Regions from separate parts of the Corynebacterium efficiens YS-314 genome, predicted to be linked through region 3. Evidence: riboswitches for the same ligand, from Rfam matches in the RefSeq annotation. Region 3 holds a riboswitch; each other region holds the start of a gene.
The links. A riboswitch is a leader RNA that binds a small molecule or an ion and turns the genes downstream of it on or off. The one in region 3 is predicted to bind thiamine pyrophosphate.
Positions count from the first base shown of each region.

Region 1: another riboswitch for thiamine pyrophosphate. It lies ahead of CE_RS05760 (ECF transporter S component); the one in region 3 lies ahead of thiM (hydroxyethylthiazole kinase).
Region 2: another riboswitch for thiamine pyrophosphate. It lies ahead of thiC (phosphomethylpyrimidine synthase ThiC); the one in region 3 lies ahead of thiM (hydroxyethylthiazole kinase).
Region 4: another riboswitch for thiamine pyrophosphate. It lies ahead of CE_RS09630 (thiamine phosphate synthase); the one in region 3 lies ahead of thiM (hydroxyethylthiazole kinase).

Region 1 is NC_004369.1:1,188,674-1,191,985, reverse strand. Features, by position in the region: gene CE_RS05765 (ABC transporter ATP-binding protein) at 1-382, opposite strand, end outside; gene CE_RS05760 (ECF transporter S component) at 391-1,074, opposite strand; TPP riboswitch at 1,064-1,173, opposite strand; gene CE_RS05755 (4-hydroxybenzoate 3-monooxygenase) at 1,551-2,750, shown strand; partial or broken gene CE_RS05750 (MFS transporter) at 2,799-3,312, shown strand, end outside.
Region 2 is NC_004369.1:1,472,451-1,475,762, reverse strand. Features, by position in the region: gene CE_RS07060 (IS110 family transposase) at 1-831, shown strand, start outside; gene CE_RS07055 (hypothetical protein) at 917-1,276, opposite strand; SAM riboswitch class IV at 1,291-1,408, opposite strand; TPP riboswitch at 1,543-1,655, shown strand; gene thiC (phosphomethylpyrimidine synthase ThiC) at 1,652-3,312, shown strand, end outside.
Region 3 is NC_004369.1:1,670,575-1,673,886, reverse strand. Features, by position in the region: gene CE_RS07945 (NAD(P)/FAD-dependent oxidoreductase) at 1-862, shown strand, start outside; TPP riboswitch at 992-1,092, shown strand; gene thiM (hydroxyethylthiazole kinase) at 1,086-1,898, shown strand; gene CE_RS07935 (bifunctional hydroxymethylpyrimidine kinase/phosphomethylpyrimidine kinase) at 1,895-3,312, shown strand, end outside.
Region 4 is NC_004369.1:2,040,808-2,044,119, forward strand. Features, by position in the region: gene CE_RS09620 (S1C family serine protease) at 1-211, opposite strand, end outside; gene rplS (50S ribosomal protein L19) at 678-1,019, opposite strand; TPP riboswitch at 1,259-1,373, shown strand; gene CE_RS09630 (thiamine phosphate synthase) at 1,373-2,023, shown strand; gene thiO (glycine oxidase ThiO) at 2,020-3,090, shown strand; gene thiS (sulfur carrier protein ThiS) at 3,087-3,287, shown strand; gene CE_RS09645 (thiazole synthase) at 3,291-3,312, shown strand, end outside.

The DNA of each region.
Region 1 (3,312 bases), 480 kb from region 3:
GGTCGAGACCGACCATATCCAAAGCCTGCTCCACCCGCGGCCAGATCTCCTCCCGCGGGATGCCGAGGTTCTCGCAGCCGAAGGCGACATCATCACCGACCCGGGAGGCGATGACCTGGGAGTCTGGGTCCTGGAGGACGAGGCCGGTGGCGGAGGCGTCGACAAGCAGGGAACCGTACGTCTGCCCTTCCGTGTCATCACCGAGCACGCCGGCCAACGCGGCGAGCAGGGTTGATTTGCCCGAACCGGAATCACCGGTGAGCAGCACCCGCTCCCCCGGCGCGATATCAAGAGTGATGTTGCTGAAGGCGGGTTTCTTCCGCGAGGCGTGACGGTAGCCGAAATCCCGGACCGTCACCCGGGTACCCATGGTGGTGGTCATGGGTGTGTTCAGACCTCCCTGCGCAGTTCACGGCCGGCGGCGAACCGGTCCAGCGCACCCGTTTTCGCCAGGGCGCGGACCAGGTAGAAGCTGACCACGCCGGCCAGCAGCGCACCGGAGATCATCAGGCAGCTGAAGTAGATGATGTTGAAGGCCAGGGACATCGCGAAGTAGGCGCTGAGGAAAGCCTCCAGGATGTAGGCGCCGACACCGGCACCCATCCCGGCGAGGATGGCCACCGTCAGGGTGAAACGCCGGTACAGAAACAGCGCGAAGACCAGTTCCGCGCCGAGTCCCTGGGCGATCCCGGAGTACAGGGTCTCAATGCCCCACTGCGAGGCCAGGGCCGCGGACACCGAGGCGGCGATGACCTCGACGAACAGCGCGGCGCCGGGTTTGCGGATGATGAGCCCACCGAGCACACCGCCGAGCAGCCAGATGCCGACGGCCAGACCGCCCAGGCCCGGGGTCAGCGCGTCGAAGGCGGTGAACCAGGCATATCCGATGGAATTCCACACCACGAAGATCAGCCCGCAGGCCACGCCCAGGACCGCGGCGATGACGATGTCGATCACGCGCCAGGTGTGTCGGGTCTGTGGGGTGGGGCCGGTGGTGACACCGGTTCCCCCGGGCGCACCGGTCTCCCCTGGCTCACCGGTCTCCCCGGTTGATGGCAGACGTGTATCAGTCATGTTTCCTCCCTATCGCCGGCATTACCCGGATCAGGTTCAACGGTTGTGGCTGTGCCACCTCTCAGCCCGGACTTTCACCGGACACCCGTGCAATATCGAATTAGTGCTCCTACATACTAGTCCACGGACCTGGGGAGTTGTCCAATACCGCCTGGGCGGGCTGGTGGGCACGCATGTCGACGTGACACATCGCCCCCAACACCCCTCATCGACACCCCTAGCTACACCCTTGGCCATGGTTACGCCAGGTCAATTGCGCAGGCCGGGCCCGATCCCCCACCCTCACCCCCGTTCACTCTGCGAACATGCGGCCGGGATATTGCTATCACCTCTGCCATTGCCTACTTTGAGACCCATATCACTAACCACATCTGGGGGCCATCGGGCACACATCGCCCCGCACACCCGGGGGCGGGGATCCCCGCCGGACCCCACCCGACAGCCCATACCCCACAGCCCACCTGAAGGAGCCTTTCATGAACCACGTACCAGTAGCCATCATCGGTGCGGGTCCGGCAGGACTGACCCTGGCCCACCTCCTGCACCTGCAGGGCATCGAATCCGTCGTGTTTGAAAGCCGCTCCCGGCAGGATGTCGAGGAGACCGTGCGTGCCGGCATCCTCGAGCAGGGCACCCTGAACCTCATGCGGGAAACCGGTGTGGGCGAGCGCATGGAACGCGAGGCCGATCACGATGAGGCCATCGACATCGCCATCAACAACGAGAACATCCGCATCCCGCTGACGGAGCTGACCGGCCACAAGGTGGCCATCTACCCGCAGCATGAATACCTCAAGGATTTCATCGCCAAGCGCATCGAGGACGGCGGTGAGCTCCTGTTCGAGACCACCGTGGACTCCGTGGAGAACTTCGAGGGTGACGCACAGGAGAACAAGGCCACAATCACCTACACCGGTGTTGATGGCACCACCCGGCAGCTCACCGCGGACTATGTCGTGGCCGCCGACGGCTCCAACTCCCCCTACCGCAAGATCATCACCGATGATGGTGGCATCCGTGCCCGCCACGAGTACCCCTACGCCTGGTTCGGCATCCTCGTCGAAGCGCCCAAGACACAGAAGGAACTCATCTACGCCACCCACCCCGAGGGTTTCGCACTGATCTCCACCCGCACCGACACCGTCCAGCGCTACTACCTCCAGTGCGATCCCAATGACACCCCGGAGATGTGGTCGGATGACCGCATCTGGGAGCAGCTCCACCTGCGTGCCGACTCCCCCGGCATCACCGTCTCCGAGGGAAAGATCTTCGACAAGGCCGTGCTGCGCTTCCGCTCCGCTGTGACCGAGCCGATGCAGAAGGGACGCCTGTTCATCGCCGGCGATGCCGCCCACACCGTCCCACCCACCGGCGCCAAGGGCCTCAACCTCGCCGTGGCGGATGTCTCCGTGCTCGCACCGGGACTCACCCGCGCAATCAAGCGCAACGACACCGGGCTTCTCGACGACTACACCCGCCTCACCGTCCCCCGCATCTGGAAGGCGCAGCACTTCTCCTACTGGATGAGCTCCATGCTGCACGCCGTTCCGGGTGAGGACCACTTCGCCACCCAGCGTCGCTTCGCCGAGCTCCGCTCCGTCCTCGAATCCGAGGCCGGTCAGCGCTACCTGGCCGAGCAGTACGTGGGCCGCGATCTGCCCCGCTTCGACTACTGACACCCACCCACCTCCCATCCCTTCCTATCTCTTAAGAGGACCCCGCCCGTGACCACCTCACACGCAACCCCCACCACCCCGGCGCCCACCCGCAGTGTCGGGGTGGTGTTGGCACTACTCTGGTTCGCCATCGTCCTGGACGGCTTCGATCTCGTTGTCCTCGGTGCCACCATCCCCGCCATGCTCCAGGACACCTCCTGGGACCTCGACGCCGCGCATGCCACCCAGATCTCCACCCTCGGGCTGGTGGGCATGATGATCGGCGCATTGACCATCGGTTTCCTCACAGACAAACTGGGGCGTCGCCGCGTGATGATCTTCTCCGTGGCGGTGTTCTCCAGTATTCACCCTGCTCTTGGCCTTCACCTCGGACATCACGCTGTTCACGCTGTGGCGTTTCATCGCGGGTGTGGGACTGGGTGGGGCACTGCCCACCGCGATCGCCATGGTCACCGAGTTCCGTCCGGGCACCAAGGCCGGTTCCGCCTCCACCACCCTGATGACCGGTTACCACGTCGGTGCGGTCGCCACCGCCTTCCTGGGCATCCTGCTCATCGAGCCA
Region 2 (3,312 bases), 200 kb from region 3:
ACGCTCTACATCACCCGGAAACAGCTCGTGGCAACGACCGTGAGAATCATGAATACGATCAAGTCGTTGCTGATCACCGCCCCCGATGACATCAGGGCCCGCTACAGCAGCATGACCAATCACGCCATGGTCCTTGCCCTGTCTCGTTGCCGGCCGCAAGCTGACGATCACGCCCCGGCGCATGCCGTTGCCTCCAGCCTGAAGATTCTGGCCGCCACCTATCTTCAGGTGCGTGAGCGATGCGATGACCTGGAAGCCCGGATCAGTGCTCTTGTCTCAAGCATCAACCCGTATATCAGCAACATGGTTGGCAGCGGCCCGCTGATCGCCGCTGAACTGATCGTCAGCATCGGTGAGAATCCGGAGCGTATCCCGTCCGAAGCGGCCCTGGCACAGCTATGTGGGGTAGCGCCACTGCCGGCGAGTTCCGGGCGAACCACCCGCCACAGGCTCAACCGTGGCGGGGATCGGCGGGCAAATTCAGCTCTGTACCGAATCGCGGTAGTTCGCATGGGATGTGACCAACGAACCAAAGACTACGTGGCTAAACGCACTGCGGAAGGACTGTCGAAGAAGGAGATCATTCGCTGTCTCAAGCGGGCCATTGTGCGCGAGGTGTACCGCGTGCTGTGCGCACAGTCCAGCCGGCCTGAGCCCAGGGATCTGCGTCGCCCAGACTTAAAGCAACGTCGTCAGGCCCAGCACCTGACTCAGGCAGAGGTTGCGGGCCGTCTTGGGTGCGCTCCTGCCAGGATCAGCGATATTGAAACGGGAAAACGCCCTTTGACGGAATTAGCCGCTGCCTACGAAAATCTTCTCCAAAGCGCTTGACACACTATAGGAGCATCTTGACCCCCTTGGAGGAAGGCCAACTCTTGATTAAATCTCCAAGATGACCTTCCCCCAAGACCTACTTCTACCTAGTGCAGCCCTCTACGGTCCGCTTGAAGCCAAGGTTGAAGATATGGAAACCACCTTCAGTTGGTAGCCGCAGGAGACCACCGAAACTACTGCTATCTTCCCACTGAGCTGTTGGATCGACAGCGATGACCTGTGCAATTAGTTCGCTGTTGTGATTCCAACCGCGATAATGCTTGTCACCGGCATCAAATTCGACCCACTCCCCGTCCATTCGCAGATTGGAAACCGGCAACCACTCCGATCTTTCCAGGGTTACCTTTGCCCGAAGGTAAAACACATCATGCCCGGATTGAGTGTGCCCGCACTTGTTGTGCAATCTGATTACTAGCGGGGTGTTTTCATAGGTATTCCGCATGGGAATCTCCTTCATAATCGCTCTTCTCTGCAGTCTTTTGAGTACAGAGCGGATCTTCCTTCGGGGGCACCGTGTGCGTTGCGCGGTTGCCAGTCAGCCTGCCGAAGGGCTTAGAGGCTGAACTTCTTGATCGCGAAGATGAGGTTAGCAGACCGCTTGGTCTAGATGCAAGCCCACCGCCACAGGCACTCGTCGAAAAGCCCCCTCCCTCAACCCCCGCATGGGGGTAACTTTCACGCCCACGCGGGCAACGCGCTAGTTTTGACGGCAGTCCCCACGGGCGCCCGAGCACGGGCTGAGATCGCGCTGATTGCTGCGCGAGCACCGTTCGAACCTGTCCGGTTAGTACCGGCGAAGGAAGAGAGGAATGGTGCAATGACGCCTACCCAAAATGAGATCCACCCGAAGCACAGCTACTCCCCCATCCGCAAGCACGGCCTTGAAGTTCCCGAGACTGAAATCGCCCTCGATGACTCGCCAAGTGGCCCCAACGAGCCTTTTCGCATCTACCGCACGCGTGGCCCAGAAACTGACCCTACGCTGGGACTTCCGCGCCTGCGCACACCTTGGATCACCGCCCGCGGCGACGTCACCGAGTACACCGGGCGCGAGCGTTTGCTTATCGACGACGGCCGCTCGGCAATGCGTCGAGGTCAAGCTTCAGCTGAGTGGAAAGGCCAAAAACCAGCGCCTTTGAAGGCGTTGCCTGGCAAGCGCGTTACCCAAATGGCCTATGCGCGAGCCGGCGAGATCACTCGGGAAATGGAGTTTGTGGCGCTGCGCGAACACGTTGATCCGGAATTTGTGCGCTCTGAAGTTGCCCGCGGACGTGCGATTATTCCCAATAATGTCAACCACCCGGAATCGGAGCCGATGATTATTGGTCGCAAATTTCTAACCAAAATCAACGCCAATATCGGCAATTCCGCCGTCACCTCTTCCATCGAGGAGGAGGTATCCAAGCTGCAATGGGCCACACGTTGGGGTGCCGATACCGTGATGGATCTGTCTACCGGCGATGACATTCACACCACTCGCGAATGGATTATCCGCAACTCCCCGGTTCCCATCGGCACCGTCCCGATCTACCAAGCGCTGGAAAAAGTAAATGGCGTAGCCGCCGACCTCAGCTGGGAAGTATTCCGCGATACCGTCATTGAGCAATGCGAACAAGGTGTGGACTATATGACCATCCACGCCGGCGTACTGCTGGCCTATATCCCGCTAACCACGCGCCGGGTAACCGGCATTGTCTCCCGTGGCGGTTCCATCATGGCCGGGTGGTGCCTAGCGCACCACCGCGAGTCATTCCTCTTTGAGCATTTCGACGAGCTGTGCGAGATCTTTGCACAATATGATGTGGCCTTCTCACTCGGCGATGGCCTGCGCCCCGGATCACTCGCCGACGCCAATGACGCCGCTCAATTTGCTGAACTAAAGACCATCGGTGAGTTAACCCAGCGCGCTTGGGAATATGACGTGCAGGTGATGGTTGAAGGCCCCGGCCACGTTCCACTGAACATGATTCAAGAAAACAACGAGCTGGAACAAAAGTGGGCTGCTGACGCTCCTTTTTACACTCTTGGACCCTTAGTTACCGACATTGCACCAGGCTATGACCACATCACCTCCGCCATCGGTGCAGCTCACATCGCCATGGGTGGAACCGCCATGCTCTGTTATGTCACCCCGAAGGAACACCTGGGCCTACCCAACCGTAACGACGTAAAAACCGGCGTCATCACCTACAAGCTCGCAGCCCACGCTGCTGACGTTGCCAAAGGCCACCCTGGCGCGCGAGCTTGGGACGATGCTATGAGCAAGGCACGTTTTGAATTCCGCTGGAATGATCAATTTGCGCTTTCCCTCGACCCCGACACCGCCATCGCTTATCACGATGAAACCCTGCCGGCAGAACCCGCGAAGACAGCGCACTTCTGTTCCATGTGTGGCCCAAAGTTCTGCTCCATGCGCATTAGCCAGGACATTCGCGATATGTTTGGCGAGCAAATCGCTGAATTGGGGATGCCTGGGGT
Region 3 (3,312 bases):
CCAGCTCGCCGAGATGGCCCACCGCACCCTCGCTGGTGTTTACACCAACTTCAACCCCTCCTCCGCCAAGATCATCCTCCTCGACGGTGCCCCGCAGGTCCTGCCCCCATTCGGCAAGCGCCTGGGCCGCAACGCACAACGCACCCTGGAGAAGCTCGGTGTGACCGTCAAGCTCAACGCCCTGGTCACCGATGTCGACGAGGAGGCCGTGACCTACAAGACCAAGGACGGTGAGGAGCACCGCATCCCGTCGTTCTGCAAGATCTGGTCCGCCGGTGTGGCCGCTTCCCCGCTGGGCAAGCTCATCGCCGATCAGGCCGGTGTCGAGGTCGACCGTGCAGGTCGCGTCAAGGTCAACCGTGACCTGTCCGTGGGCGAGTACAAGAACATCTTCGTCGTCGGTGACATGATGGCCCTGGATAACCTCCCGGGTGTCGCGCAGGTGGCCATCCAGGGTGGCGAGTACGTCGCCGAGCAGATCGCCGCGGAGGCCGAGGGCCGCTCCAGCGATGAACGCGAGGACTTCGACTACTTCGACAAGGGCTCCATGGCCACCGTGTCCCGCTTCTCCGCCGTGGTGAAGATGGGCAAGGTCGAGGTCACCGGCTTCATCGGCTGGCTGCTGTGGCTGGGCGTCCACCTGATGTTCCTGGTCGGTTTCCGCAACCGCTTCGTCTCCGCGATCAGCTGGGGTCTCAATGCCCTCTCCCGCAAGCGCTGGAATCTCGCCACCACACGTCAGCAGCTGCACTCCCGCACCGCGCTGGCCAAGCTCGGCCAGGTCATCGATGAAAAAGACGGTGACGTGCCCATCGAGCTGAAGGACACCACCCGTTTCGGTGCCGCCAACAAGCTGAAATAGGCCCACCCCCAGCTCGCCCCCACCCCCTGACCCCGCCGGAACCTCCCGGCAGGTGTCCGGGGGTGTTGTTGTCTGTCCGGGGTCATCCCCACCCACCAGCCATACAGACCAGACCTTTTGCTAGGGTGAGAACCAGGCACGGGGTGCCTGTCCACCGTGGACAGGCTGAGAACACACCCGTTGAACCTGCTCTAGCTCGTACTAGCGAAGGGATGGCCGTTGCATGGCTGACTCATATCTTCATGCGCCCACATTGGTGCGCGCCACCACCCCACTTGTCCAATGCCTGACCAATGCCGTGGTCATGCAGTTCACCGCCAATGCCCTCCTGGCCATCGGGGCCAGTCCCGCGATGGTGGACACGCCGGCTGAATCCTTCGATTTCGCCGGGGTGGCAGACGGGGTCCTCATCAACGCCGGCACACCGTCGGCCGAACAGTATGCCGGGATGGAACGCGCCATTGAGGGAGCCACCGCTGCCGGTACTCCCTGGGTACTTGACCCGGTCGGTGTGGGTGGTCTGGCGGAACGTTCGGCGTTCCTCCGTCGGGCCGTCGACAAGCATCCGGCCGCGATACGCGGCAACGCCTCGGAGATCGTCGCGCTGGCCGGTCTGGGCGCCGGTGGACGCGGGGTCGATGCGACCGACGACGTCGCCGATGCCGTGGAGGCCGCACAGGTGCTCGCCCGGCGCACCGGCGGGGTCGTTGCCGTCACCGGAGCAGAGGACCTCATCGTCTCACGTGGACGTGTGTCGTGGCTTAAGTCCGGGGACCCCATGCTGCAGCTGGTCATCGGCACCGGCTGCGCCCTCGGCGCGGTGACCGCCGCCTACCTCGGTGCCACCCAGGACACCGACATCGACCCCCACGACGCGGTGGTCGCCGCGCACGCCCACCTGGGGGCCGCCGGCCGCATCGCCGCCACCCGTGCCACCGCACCGGGCTCCTACGCCGTAGCGCTTATCGACGCACTCCACCAACTCGACCGCAACCAGCTTGCCAACCTGACCCACCTCCGGGAGGAGAACCGATGACCGATTTCAGCCTCTACCTCGTCACCGACCCACACCTTGGAGGTGGCCCCGAGCGGGTCGCCGGGATTGTCGAGGACGCCATCAACGGTGGTGTCACCGTGGTGCAACTGCGCGACAAGGATGCCGACGAGCAGACCTTCCGGGAACATGCCATGGAGCTCAAACGGGTGTGCGACCGCCTGGGGGTGCCCCTGTTTCTCAATGACAGATTCGCCGTGGCCGCGGAGCTGAGCTGCCACGTGCACATCGGCCAGGGGGATCTGCCCTATGTGCAGGCCCGCCGGCAACTGCCCGGGCATCTCATGATCGGGTTGACCATCGAAACGATGGATCAGCTCGAGACGGTGATCGCCGACTGTACCCGGGCGGGCATCGCCCTGCCGGATGTGGTCGGTCTCGGTCCCGTCCAGGCCACGGACACCAAACCGGATGCCCCGCAGGCGGTGGGTGTGGACGGCGTGGCTGCCATGGCCAAGGTCGCACGTGCCCACGGTATCGCCTCCGTGGCGATCGGCGGGGTCGGTCTTGCCAACGCCGCTGATCTGGCGCGTACCGGGGTGGATGGACTGTGCGTGGTCTCGGCGATCATGGCGGCCCCCTCCCCGGCGGAGGCCGCCCGGGAGCTGCTGGATGTGTGGGAGGCGGGGCGTCGCGTGGCACAGCCACGGGTGCTCACCATCGCCGGCACCGACCCCACCGGTGGTGCCGGTGTCCAGGCTGATCTGAAATCCATCGCCGCGGCCGGTGGCTTCGGAATGTCGGTGATCACCGCCCTGGTCGCACAGAACACCCATGGTGTCACCGGGGTCCACACCCCGCCCGCCGACTTCCTGGATGAGCAGCTGGAATCAGTGTTCTCCGATGTCACCGTGGATGCGGTGAAACTCGGTATGCTCGGCCGGGCTGACACGGTCCGTCAGGTCACCGGGTGGTTGCGTACCCGCCCCCACGGTCCGGTGATCCTGGATCCGGTCATGGTGGCCACCAGCGGCGACAGCCTGCTGGACCCCGATGCCACCGAGGCCCTGCTGGAGCTCGCGACCGTGGTCGATGTGATCACCCCGAATATCCCGGAGCTGGCGGTGCTGTGCGGTGAGCAACCGGCTCCCTCCTTCGATGCGGCGATTGAGCAGGCGCGGCGTTTCGCCACAGACGTGGGCACCACCGTCATTGTTAAGGGTGGACACTTGACTGGTCCCCGTGCTGATAATGCAGTGGTGTATCCGGACGGCTCTGTCCACATGGTGGCCAACCCACGTGTTGACACCACCAACAGCCACGGGACCGGATGCTCACTCTCGGCGGCGCTGGCCACCCGGATGGGTGCAGGTCACCCGGTGGATAAGGCGCTGGACTGGGCGACGCGCTGGCTCAACGAGGCACTGCGCGGTGCCGACGCCCTGCAGGTGGGCTC
Region 4 (3,312 bases), 370 kb from region 3:
TCGCCTTGCTTTCCCCGTTCTCACCGTAGGTTCCGTCAAGTCGACCTGCACCCACCACCACGTGGTTGTTGGTGATGGCGATACCCGACGGGTCGATGATGAATCCGGATCCCTCCCACGCGGATTCCGATGGGTCGACAGTGCCGGGTTCAATGAAGGTACCCTGACCGACGATCTTGACGGTTGCATCGGCGAGGGTATCGAAGGTCACCGCGTTGACGGTGCCCGCATGGGTGGTACCACCTTTGGATGCGGTGGTGGCGGGTGAATCAGAATCATCCGAGGAAGAACATGCCCCAGCAGTAGTGTGGCTACGCCCAGTACTGCTACCAGTGATCTGTTCCTCAGCCTGGTTGTGTGCTTCAAAGCCATGACGGGCTCCTTATGTTAACGCCCATGGCACAGAGGTACCCGTCGGCGACTAATGGGTCCAATCAAGAACTGCACACAGCAAGCCAAGGTTTTGCACTGATTTTGACAGGAGGTTGAGGAGCCAAGAACACAAAACTCTTAAGGATATTGAACGTTGATCATAATTTTACTATTTTCCCCCGCAAAACAGGAGGAATCTCACCCACGGCTTTCTTCATTCCCCCATGAAAAAACCCCGTCGCCACCGGAGAGATCCGGTGGCGACGGGGGTTGCAACCCGGGATGGTGTCAGGACACCGTCAGGTTTAGCGCTTCTCCTTGATGCGGGCAGCCTTACCGCGCAGTTCGCGCAGGTAGTACAGCTTGGCGCGACGGACGTCACCACGACGGACGACCTCGATCTTCTCCAGGTTCGGGGAGTGAACCGGGAAGGTACGCTCAACACCGATGCCGAAGGAGACCTTACGCACGGTGAAGGTCTCGCGGATGCCACTGCCCTGGCGGCGGATGACAACACCCTTGAAGAGCTGGGTACGGGTGTTGGTGCCTTCGATGACCTTGACGTGAACGTCGAGGGTGTCACCGGGGCGGAAGGCAGGAACGTCGTCGCGCAGGTATGCGGAGTCGACCTTATCCAGAATGTTCATGTAGACAGTCCTTTGACAGTTAGGGAAAGAGGACCCTGGCGGCACTTCCCCTGTGGTGGGGCGCTCGGCCGGTTCGTATCCGTTTCAATTTTGCGCCACTGCGGACCACCGCAACCCCTTCTGTGCAGAAGGTGCCACGAGACACACAGTCAACCCATGCATTCTTTCATGTCTGCGCGGCTGATGCCAAATCCCGCCCCCGCCCTTCACGGCGTGGTCCGCATCATCTACACTCAGGCCCCAACCCCCACGGGCGCCCGGGGCACCGGGCTGAGATTGCGCTGCCTTGCCGCGCAAGGACCGTATGAACCTGTCTGGTTAGCACCAGCGAAGGAAGAGAGGCCTACAAGGACATGCGTCCCACCCCTGATCTGCGTTGTTATTTCATCACCGGCCACGGCAGCCACGAACACATAGTCGATGTCGCCCGGCGCGCGGTGGCAGGTGGGGCCCGCACGGTGCAGGTGCGCAGCAAACCCATCACCGCCCGTGAGCTCTACGCACTCACCGAGGCCGTCGCGCTCGCCGTGGGCGAGACCGCCCATGTGCTTGTCGACGACCGCGTCGACATCGCCCTCGCTCTGCGCCACCGCGGCCTGCCCGTCCACGGGGTCCATGTCGGGCAGGATGATCTTCCTGTCCGTGATGTCCGTGCCCTGCTGGGCGAGGAGGCCATCATCGGTCTGACCACCGGCACCAGGGAGCTGGTGGAGGCCGCCAATGAGCACGCGGAGGTGCTCGACTACATCGGTGCCGGGCCGTTCCGCCCGACCCCCACCAAGGATTCCGGTCGCCCACCACTCGGTGTGGAGGGTTACCGGGAGCTGGTGGAGCTCTCCAGGCTTCCGGTGGTGGCCATCGGGGATGTCACCGCCGATGACGCCCCGGCCCTCGCCGACACCGGTGTCGCCGGTCTGGCGGTGGTGCGTGGCCTCATGGAATCCGCTGACCCGACCGGTTACGCCCGGCGTCTGATCACCGGTTTCGGGGAGGGTCGCCAATGAGCAGCGTCACCGTCGTCGGTGGTGGTCTGGTCGGTCTTGCCACCGCGGTACGGCTGGCGGATGCAGGTCATGTGGTGACCCTGGTGGATCCCGATCCCGCCTCCGGTGCCACCCACCACGCCGGTGGGATGTTGGCCCCGGTCGCGGAGGTGGTCTACCGGCAGGAGGCACTGTTCCCGTTGATGCTGCGCTCGGCCGCGCTGTATCCGGGGTTGCTTCGGGTCGTCGACAAGCACACCGATCTGCCCACCGGGTACCGCACCGAGGGCACCCTGGTGGTGGCCGCGGACCGGGCGGATGCTGCCCATCTGGCGCAGTTGTCGGACTACCAGTCCGCCAACGGCATGGAGGTCGAACGTCTGACACTGCGTGCAGCCCGGAGGTTGGAACCTGCCCTGAGCCCGCAGCTGGCCGGGGCCGTGCACATCCCGGGCGATCACCAGATCAACCCGAGGATGTTCGCCGCGGCCCTGCTCGACGCCCTGGATAATCTCGGGGTGGAGGTCCGCCGGGAACGGGCCACTGCGATCCCCGATGATGAACAGGTGGTGCTGGCCAATGGTCTGGGCGCAGGGCAGCTCCACCCGGGGTTGCAGCTGCGTCCGGTCTACGGCGACATCCTGCGCCTGGGTGTGCCGGATCATCTCGCCCCGCTGCTCACCCGGGTGGTGCGCGGGTTTGTGGAGGACCGCACCGTCTACCTCATCCCCCGCACCGACGGCACCCTCGCCATCGGGGCCACCTCACGCGAAGATGAGCGGCCTGTCCCCCGCGCCGGCGCGGTGCATGATCTGCTGCGCGATGCCACCCGCCTGGCCCCCGGCATCAAGGAGTGCGATTTCCTCGAGGCCACCACCGGCGCGCGCCCCGGTACCCCGGATGATCTGCCGTACCTCGGGCGGGTGGATGAACGCCTGATCATCTCCACCGGGTATTTCCGCCACGGGATCCTGCTGACCGCCCTGGCCGCCGAGGCGACCCTGGCCATGGTCGAACACCGCGATCCCGGGATCGATCTTCACGCCTGTGCCCCACACCGACACACCACCCAGAAGGAGCATCCATGAACATCACCCTCAACAACCAGTCCGTGACCACCACCGCCACCACGTTGAGTGCCCTGGTGGAGAACACCCTCGGGCAGCTGCCGGACGCCGGGGTCGCCGTGGCCGTGGACGGTGAGGTGGTGCCCCGCTCCCAGTGGGACCGCCCGCTTGCCGACGGCCAGCACATCGACATTCTCACCGCCGTCCAGGGAGGTTAACCCATGCTCACCATCGCCGACCGCA